3 regions of the Lactobacillus sp. IBH004 genome follow, and region 2 is predicted to be linked to each of the others. Evidence: predicted binding sites of a transcription regulator. Region 2 holds the regulator's gene; each other region holds the start of a gene.

Region 1 (3,288 bases), 470 kb from region 2:
ACCTTCTGCTATAGCTACTTGCTCTGGTGTCAGGTACTTCTTGTGGACAACAACTTCGTAAACATAATCTTTAAACCAGTCGTTGTTCATAACAAAGAATCCTTTGTCGCCATTCTTTTCGCCCCAGGAGTTTTCAACCTTCCATTGGCGAACATGTCCACCGTCTTCATCTACGCCAACTAAAGTCATTGCGTGAGTAGAAGCGCCTGCACCAGTGCGCAAACGATCAGCCTTGGACATCTTAAGGTCTACGCCAAAGAGTTCGCTTAGTTGATACAAATCACTGTCAAGGTAGCCCTTCTTGCGGTCACTTTGTTCACCAACATCATTGCCAAACCAGACTGCTTCGCCGTCTTTTAACTGGTTAACAGCTGCAGTTTCCAAATACTCCATTGGTACGTTTAAGAATTTGATGCGGTATGACCCCTCAACGTTATCTTCAAAAGGTAAGCCATATAATTTATCATATTCATGGTCTGGAGCATTAGACAATACGACATAGTCGTTGAAGTCAACGTCACCCATGTATTTATGCAAAAATTCCAGTGGAGTTAAATCTTTATCCAAGTGGTATTTCTTATCGTCATCACGATATTCCAAATCAAATTTCTTAGGTGGTTCACCGACTGCGATTGCAGTCATCTGGTAAACTTCACTTAAGAATTGCTTGCGGGCTTTTTCGATCTCATCGTCTTTACCGGCCTGCTTTAATTTACGCAAGACCAGAGCATCCTTCTTCAGCTTATCACCCAAAGCTTTGGCAAAGCCGTTAGTATTATTGGTATTGAAACTCTCAGGCATTGCATAAGAAGGAACGACACCATATTTTTCAATTAAAGCAGCGCCCATGTGGAATTGGCCACCATCTTCGCCTGCACCATCTAGGTGGGCTTTAACAGTACGTGAATCGAGTGGTTCGTCTGCTGTGTCTAAGATATTGTCATAAAAAATATTTGCCCGTTCAATTTTATCCCAGAAGAAGTTGTAGCTTTGTGAGAAAGTAAAATTCTTGCAGTGATATTTTTTACCAAAATTGTGGCGTAAAATGTTTAAAGTGGCAAATTCCCAGCAACGACCTGATTGGCGTTGATTAGTAACATTTTCTGTATCAAGTTCGGTTGAAAACACACGGGTCAATTCACCTTGAACGCGTTCATTGTAAGCAGCTGTTAAAACACCACTTTTTTGAGCTGCTCGAGCAACAACTTGATTTTGTGGTTTTTCATTAAAGTTTGCGGCAAATTCTTCCAACTCTTGGACAGTTAATTTATGAGCCATAAAATAAATTCTCCTTTTTTAATCTATTTTTAAATTACTATATATTTTAAGCTAAAATAAAAGCGAGTTCAATAGCTGAACTCGCTTTAGAGAATTGTATTGGTAACTTATTTAAAATTTATGCAAGATGGTAATAGGTTAATCAATTTGAATTGAATTATCATTTGCACCAGCTTGCTGCTTTGGCAAGGTAATAGTCAATACACCATTATCGTATTTGGCGTGAATGTCACTTGCAACTACATTTGGTAATCTGAAGCTGCGTGAAATGTGGCCTTCACTTCTTTCACGGTGGATAATACTGTTATCCTTAGACATATCCTTAAATGATTTTCTTGAGCCGGATACGCTCAAAATACCATTATTATAATTTAGGTGTATCTTATCCTTGTCCATTCCGGGCATATCAACTTTGATCACATATTCTTTGTCGTTTTCAACAACATCTGATTGCATTAATTTTGCTACTTCGTTATCGTCAAAAAATTTTCTCGGAAGATCAAACCAATCGTTCATCGCATCAAATAGGTCATTGTGCCGATTCATCATATCATTTGCCATAGTAAAAAACTTCCTTTCGAAATTTATATATTTGTATCAGAAGACTTTCATTTCTTCCTTACAATTATTATTATAGTATGCAGTTTCATAAAAAGGAAATAATTAGCACTATTATTTTTTGAGTGCTAAATAATTAGCTTAGATACCTTGAAATTGGTATTTATAGCTTGTGGATAATATTTTTAAGAAAATAATTAGGAGAGAATATTTTGGTTTATTATCAAAAAATGACGCCCAAGGGTTACCAAAAAATCAAAGATGAAATAGCCGGTTTAAAAAAGGATAGGCCCAGAAGAATTAAAATTTTACAGGAAGCCCGCTCTTTAGGTGATTTGTCGGAAAATACTGAATATACGGAGGCCAAGCGTGATTTAGGTCATCTTCAAAGTCGTCTGCGTTATCTGGAAAAGCAGTTGAAATATGCCGAAATTATTGAAAAGAAGGCCGATGGCAAAGTAGATTTAGGCAAGACGGTCACACTAAAGTTTGCTGACGATCCGGAGACTGAAACATACCAGGTTGTCGGTCGCATGGAAGCTGATATTGAAGCAGGAAAAGTTGCGTTTGACTCACCTCTGGGTCAAGCAATTATGAAAAAAGAAGCTGGTCAAACTGTAAGTGTTGCAGCACCTGCTGGGAAATATCAAGTTACTATTAAAAAAATTGAATAAATTTTTGCTTGATTATTCGAACTTGTGTTTGTATAATTTATTTTAGCGAACGTAAGTTTGCAATAGGAAGTGAAAGCAATGTATGATTACCGTTATGAACCACACCGGTTAATTTTTATGATTGATAACAAATCATTCTTTGCTAGTTGTGAGGCACTTCAATTAGGTCTAAACCCAATGAAAGCTGTGTTGGCAGTAGTTTCGCATCAGCCGCATACAAATTACGGCTCGGGGCTAATTATGGCGGCTTCACCATTAGCGAAAAAGAAATATGGGTTGACTAACGTCATGCGGGTACGTGATTTACCCACCAAAAAAGAAGCGCCGGATTTGATTTTAGTAGAACCTCATATGAACTTATACATCAAGCGCAGCATGCAGGTATTGGCAATTTTTCAAAAGTATGCTGCTGATGAGGATATCCATGTCTATTCTATTGATGAAAGCATGATTGATATGACTAAGTCATGGCGTTTGTTTGGCAACGATCCGTATCTGGTAGCACGCAAAATTCAGGTAGAAATCAAATCAAAAATTGGACTTTACACTACTTGCGGAATAGGAGAAAATCCATTGCTAGCCAAATTAGCCATGGATATTTCTGCTAAACACCGTTGTTCAATGATTGATTATTGGCATTATATTGATGTACCTGATACTATTTGGCAAATTAAAGATCTGGAAGATGTTTGGGGGATTGGCAAAAAAATAGCTGCCCGTTTGCGCCGATTACACATTAATAATATGTATGAATTAGCACACACTGATCCAGCAATTT
Region 2 (3,288 bases):
AAAATGGTGCAGCTATTTCTTTGAAAACGAATGCAAAAAAGATGGCATTACGTTACAATAATAAAGTTAAGGCAATCTATCGCAAAGATGGTACCATTTATCGCCCTTATTTAATGCTTTTACAAAATGAATAGGTGAATGAAGGTTTTATTATGGAAATTATCCATTTAACATACCCTTTTAAGGAAAACATAATTCCCCAAAATATAATTCTTGCTTTAGGTTTCTTCGATGGGGTTCATCGCGGACATCAAGAATTAATCAAAATCGCAAAAGAAAAAGCAAAGCAAAGACATTTACCACTAGTAGTAATGACGTTTGATCGTCATCCAAAAGAAGTTTATCAAAATAAAAAAGTTACATACATTGATACTCTTCCAGAAAAAGCATACAAGATGCAGAAACTTAAAGTTGACTATTTGTTGGTGATGCACTTTAATGAAGCTTTTAGTAAACTAACTGCACAGGAATTTGTTGATAATATTATAGTAAAATTACATGCCGACACTGTAGTTGCTGGCTTTGATTACACATATGGCCCTAAAGACACGGCTAATATGAAAAATTTCCCTAAGTTTGCTCAGGGAAGGTTCAATATAATTAATGTCCCTAAGCAGTCTTATGATGGTCAAAAAATTGGTTCTACGGAAATCAAGAAAGCGATAACTAGTGGAAATATGGAATTAGCCGCTAAGTTGTTAGGCTTTCCCTATGTTATGTCAGGCTATGTAGGTCACGGTTTGCGCAATGGGCATAAACTAGGTTTTCCCACAGCTAATTTGGTTTGGAGTGAAGACAAGGCTGTTCCTAAAATTGGCGTATATGCGACTAAAACCAAGATTTGTGGTAAGTGGTATGACTCAATGACAAGTGTAGGCTATAATGTGACTATCAATCAGGGGAAAAAGCTTTATATTGAGTCAAACTTATTTGGCTTTGATCAGGAAGCCTATGATGAGGAAATGGTAATTAAATGGTATAAGTATACCCGTGGTGAAATTAAATTTGCCAATTTAAAAGAGCTAACACAACAAATGAGTCAAGACGAGGCTGAAATTAAAAATTATTTTGCTGCGATGAATTAATTAATGATACTAAAAAAATGATTGACGTTTTTTAAGAAAAAAGTTAGCACTCAACTTGACATTCTGCTAAAAGCTAGTATCATATAAATTGTTAGCACCTAATCAGATTGAGTGCTAAAAGTGAGGGCGATATTTATGTTGACCGAACGTCAAGAATTAATTTTAAAAACAATTATCAATGATTTTACGCAGACACATGATCCTGTTGGGTCCAAAACTGTTATGAATCAACTGCCTATTAAGGTTTCAAGTGCTACTATTCGTAACGAAATGGCTGTTTTAGAAGATAAGGGTTTGATTGAAAAAACTCATTTGTCTAGTGGTCGCGTGCCTTCAACTGAAGGCTACCGCTATTATCTTGACAATTTAGTTGAACCTTTACAAATTTCATCTTCTGTATACAAGCGAATCATTAGTCAGCTTGATCAACCATTTCATCAGGTTAACGATATCGTACAGGCAGCTGTCAAAATTTTATCGGATCTAACCAATTACACAGCATTTGCGGAAGGTCCTGAAAATAGTGAATTAACTATTACTGGTTTTCGTATCGTGCCATTGTTTAACAGACAGATTATGGCTGTCTTAGGAACTAGTGACGGTGACGTTCATGACCAGGTTTATACTTTACCTTATAATGTTAATGGTGATGAAATTGAACAGGCTGTGCGCATGATTAACGATCAGCTGGTGGGCAAAACTTTAGATCAAGTTACTCCAGACTATCTTAAAAAGACTTTGGGCAATAAACTTAAAGTTGCTCATGTCTCTGAACTGATTAATTTGGTCGAGGATGTTATTAACGATGCTGCCAGTGAGCAAACCTATGTTGATGGTCAGATTAACCTGCTTAACAACATTTCTCTGGACGATATTTCAAACTTAAGATCGCTCTATGAAATGATTGAGCATAATGATTTGATTTCCAGTATTTTGGACAATAGGCAAAATTTGAAAAGCGACAGGTATCCCGTTCGAGTTAGTTTAGGATCCGAATTATCAAATGATTTGTTAAAGGATTACAGTCTGCTTACGGCAGAGTACAGCGTTGGCTCTCATGGAAAGGGCATAATTGCTTTACTTGGCCCTGATAATATGCCGTATTCTCAGGTGATTGGATTACTCGAGTATTTCAGAAACGAACTATCTAAAAAATTACTTGATTATTATGGTAGATTCAAATAAAGGAGGTTAGCCGTGAGTAAAGAAGAAAATAATAGTAAAAACTCAAAAAAAGAGCCAAAAAAAGATGAGCATAAAAAGTCAAAGACAGAAGTAGAAAATTCTAAGACTAAGGCTAACGAAGAAAAGAAACCAGAGTCTTTGGAAAGTAAATTGCAGCGTAATTTGACTCAATTGCAAAAAGAAAAAGACGATCTGGAAGATAAGTTTTTGCGCAGTCAAGCTGAGATGCAAAATATGCAAAATCGCTACAATAAAGAAAGAGCGCAGCTTATCAAATATGAGTCTCAATCCTTAGCTAAAGATGTTTTGCCAGCGATGGATAATTTAGAAAGAGCTTTAGCTACTAAAGTCGATGACGAAGCATCAAAACAGCTTAAAAAAGGTGTACAGATGACACTTGATTCACTGGTTAAAGCTATGAAAGATCACGGTATCAGTGAAATTATAGCTGAAGGTGTCAAATTTGATCCCAATTTACACCAAGCTGTTCAAACCGTTGCAGCTGAAAATGATGATCAAAAAGATCATGTTGTACGAGTTTTACAAAAGGGATACTTGTACAAAGATCGTACTTTAAGACCGGCTATGGTTGTTGTAGCACAATAATTGAAAGGAAGCATATCAATGTCAAAAGTTATCGGAATTGACCTCGGAACTACTAACTCAGCAGTTGCCGTTTTGGAGGGTAAAGAACCCAAAATTATTACTAACCCAGAAGGAAATCGCACTACCCCTTCAGTAGTTGCCTTTAAAGATGGAGAAATCCAAGTTGGTGAAGTTGCCAAAAGACAAGCAATTACCAATCCCAATACTATTTCTTCTATTAAACGTCACATGGGCGAAACTGATTACAAGGTCAAAATTGGTGATAAAGCATATACACCACAGGAAATTTCAGCAATGATCTTGCAGTATATCAAGAAATTCTCTGAAGATTATTTGGGCGAGAAAGTAACCGATGCTGTTATTACCGTACCTGCATACTTTAATGACGCTCAGCGTCAAGCTACCAAAGATG
Region 3 (3,288 bases), 170 kb from region 2:
CACCCTAATTTATACGTGACCACTGACTATTTTTTGCAGTATTTTGGTTATCAAAGTTTAGCCGATTTACCTCTAATTGAAGATTTTGAAGATGATAGTGTTAATGCCGAAGGTGAAATCGATTTATTTGCGGCTAAGGGTCAAGCAGATAAGAATATTGCTAAAACTCAAAAAGGAGAATCATAATGGTGTTAGAACGATTACAAAAAGTAATTGCTGAAGCTGGAATTGCTTCACGACGCAAGGCTGAAAAAATGATCACCGCAGGGCGGGTGACAGTTGATGGTAATGTAGTTACAAAATTAGGTACTAAGGTAGATACATTTAGTAATATTACCGTCGATGGTGAACCAATTGAGCGGGAAAGTTTGCACACATACCTTTTTTATAAACCGCGTGGGGTGGTATCGACTGCCAGCGATGACAAAGGCCGAAAAACCGTTGTTGACTACTTTAAAGAATTGCCCTACCGCTTGTACCCAATTGGCAGACTAGATTATGACACGTCAGGTTTACTCTTGATGACCAATGACGGAGAGCTTGCAAATTTATTGATGCATCCACGCAATAATGTAGCAAAAGTATATGTTGCTAAAATTACGGGTGTGCTTTCTCCTGCAGAAATCAGTCAGCTTACCCACGGAGTAAAAATTGATCGTCATAGATGTGCTCCGGCTAAAGTTAAAGTAATTAGAACTGACCGCAAAAAAAATAGCCAAATAGTACAGTTAACTATTCATGAGGGGCAGTATCATCAAGTAAAAAGAATGTTTAAGGCTGTTCATCATCAGGTTAAAAAATTAGCACGTGAAAGATATGCCTTTTTAACCCTGGATTCTCTGATTTCCGGAAGTTTTCGCGAATTATCGCATGAGGAAGTTGACAGATTAAAAGACGTAGATTAAGATGGTATTGAAAATTAAATATTAAGTTTGTTGTCTTCATGGCAGGGTGAAAATCCCGACCGGCGGTGAGAGTCCGCGACCCACGAAAGTGGTGGAATCTATTGTGATACCGATAGTTAAAGTCTAGATGAAAGAAGACAGACTAAACTAAAAGCCAAGATCTTTAGCTTACTTTTACTCGGTCTGTTGCTAGAAGCAACAGACCGAGTTTTTTTGGAGGTAAGAATTTTGCAAAGAAAAGGCAGAAATAATTTGGTCAATATAGTAGCATATACTTTAATTGGAACAATTGCATATGTATTAATGCTTTTGGAAATACCATTGCCTGTCACCAGCTTTTTAAAATTTGATTTTTCTGATGTTGTAATTACTATTGGTACTTTTTTATTTGGTCCATTACCCGGCATTTTCATCGCGTTTGTGAGAATGCTAATTAATTTAATATATAAAGGTTTTGCGCTACCAAGTTTAGTGGGTCAATCTGCTGCCTTTTTAGCATCAATTTCATTTGCTTTGCCGTTTTATTATTTGACTAGAAATATCAATAAAGATGAAAAGAGTTTTACTAAAAAACATTTAAAACCAATCTTAGGTATAGTTCTTGGCATTATAGCGATGGCTTTTGTTTTGTCAGTTTTAAATGCTCTGGTTCTAACACCTTTTTATGCAGCAACTACGGTACCCAATTTGCCAGCTATTCATGGTTATTCAGGTCTATTGGCGTTTACTGAGAAAGTTTATTTGGGCAAATTGCTCCACATTCCATCAATGAGTGCCTATATTTTTGGCATTATTGTGCCGTTTAATTTATTAAAAGGGGCAATAAATGGTACGGTGGTTTACTTATTGTTTGAAACTGTTTTGAGAACAATCAAACCATTTGTCAGGAAAAACTTCAATTTAAAAAACTAAAATCAGAAATTATGAAATCGGTCTATTAAATGACCGATTTTTTTATCCACTTAAATGGTAAATATGCTAAAATTAAACAAGTTAGGTAAGGAGGCTTTTTAAGATGACTAATAATCCTAAGGGACCATATCAACATTATAAACGTCCGCAAAAAACCAGAGTTGAAACATACAGCTCTGGTTCTAAAGGTTGGATTGTACTCATTGTTTTACTTATAATGATACTAATTGGCCTTGTTCCAGTAGTACATCATTTAGCAGCGAATAATAATTCAAGTAATAAAATAGTTGAAGTACGCAAAATTCATAAAAAAGCTGCCAAAAAAGCAAACGTTAAAGCTTCTCCTGCAAAAAACAAACTTGTCGAAAATAAAACTAAAAGCAAACCGAAGGCAAAACCAAAACCTAAGATTAAGCATAAAAAGAAACACGTGAAAACTAAACAATATATAGTTCAAAGTGGAGATTCTTTAAGTAGTATTGCTCGTCGTTTTAAAATTTCTGTTGGTCAGTTAGCTGAGTTAAATCAACTTGATCCTAACAGTCAGGTGGATATCGGACAAGTACTGCGTATCAAATAACTTAGAAAGGATAGGGACTGCAGTCCCTTTTTTATTGAATGCAAGTAGCAATTGATGGACCAGCTTCAGCTGGAAAAAGTACAGTAGCAAAGATAATAGCTCAAAAATTGAACTTTACGTATATTGATACGGGAGCAATGTACCGTGCTTCTACCTGGTTAGCACGTGAACACAAACTTAGTTATAGTGATGAAAAAGGCATATTGGCTGCTATTGATAAAGAAAAAATTGAACTGAAAAGCGAAAATGGCCAACAAAAAGTTTTTGCCGGCGATAAGGATATATCTCAAGATATACGTACACCGGATATTTCTGCTCACGTTTCTCAAGTATCAGCTTTGGCAGATATCAGAGCTAAAATGGTCAGTTTGCAAAGACAAATGGCCGGTCAGATGAATGTAGTGATGGATGGTCGTGATATTGGGACCACAGTTTTGCCTGCAGCTGACGTTAAAATCTTTTTAGTTGCGTCTGCTCATTCTCGAGCCCAAAGAAGAATGCTTGATTTTAAAGAAAGAGGAATTAAAACTAACCAGTCCCTTGAAGAAATTGAACAAGACATACTGGAAAGGGATTATAAAGATTCGCATCGTAAAATTTCACCATTAAAAAAGGCACTTGATGCTATTGAAATAGACACAACTTCTATGACTATAGACCAGGTAGTTAATGCAATCTTATCTGAAATTAAAAAAAGTCAAAAAAACTATAAAAAAAGGGTATAAAACAGTAGAAAAATATCAAACTTTCATTTAGAATTAGAGTATGATATTGGGAGGTAAATAATGTCAGAAAACAGTAATCAATTTTTAGATGCATTAAAGCAAATGCAAGGAGTTGAGGTCGGAGATATTGTAGATGTTGAAGTCTTAGACGTTGAAGAAGGTCAAA

The links. Region 2 encodes HrcA, which represses chaperone genes, less so after heat shock. Its sites were predicted from a motif close to TTAGCACTCNNNNNNNNNGAGTGCTAA; they were not measured.
Region 1: the regulator HrcA is predicted to act here: its motif matches at 1,942-1,968, upstream of LDX54_RS07880 (Hsp20/alpha crystallin family protein).
Region 3: the regulator HrcA is predicted to act here: its motif matches at 1,861-1,887, upstream of LDX54_RS04710 (LysM domain-containing protein).

Annotation. Positions count from the first base shown of each region.
Region 1 is NZ_CP110217.2:1,573,263-1,576,550, reverse strand. It holds gene LDX54_RS07885 (C1 family peptidase) at 1-1,278, opposite strand, end outside; gene LDX54_RS07880 (Hsp20/alpha crystallin family protein) at 1,417-1,839, opposite strand; gene greA (transcription elongation factor GreA) at 2,049-2,510, shown strand; gene LDX54_RS07870 (Y-family DNA polymerase) at 2,589-3,288, shown strand, end outside.
Region 2 is NZ_CP110217.2:1,100,483-1,103,770, reverse strand. It holds gene truB (tRNA pseudouridine(55) synthase TruB) at 1-134, shown strand, start outside; gene ribF (riboflavin biosynthesis protein RibF) at 153-1,085, shown strand; gene hrcA (heat-inducible transcriptional repressor HrcA) at 1,221-2,270, shown strand; gene grpE (nucleotide exchange factor GrpE) at 2,283-2,876, shown strand; gene dnaK (molecular chaperone DnaK) at 2,895-3,288, shown strand, end outside.
Region 3 is NZ_CP110217.2:926,045-929,332, forward strand. It holds gene scpB (SMC-Scp complex subunit ScpB) at 1-186, shown strand, start outside; gene LDX54_RS04700 (pseudouridine synthase) at 189-905, shown strand; FMN riboswitch at 934-1,048, shown strand; gene LDX54_RS04705 (ECF transporter S component) at 1,131-1,817, shown strand; gene LDX54_RS04710 (LysM domain-containing protein) at 1,921-2,397, shown strand; gene cmk ((d)CMP kinase) at 2,436-3,122, shown strand; gene rpsA (30S ribosomal protein S1) at 3,183-3,288, shown strand, end outside.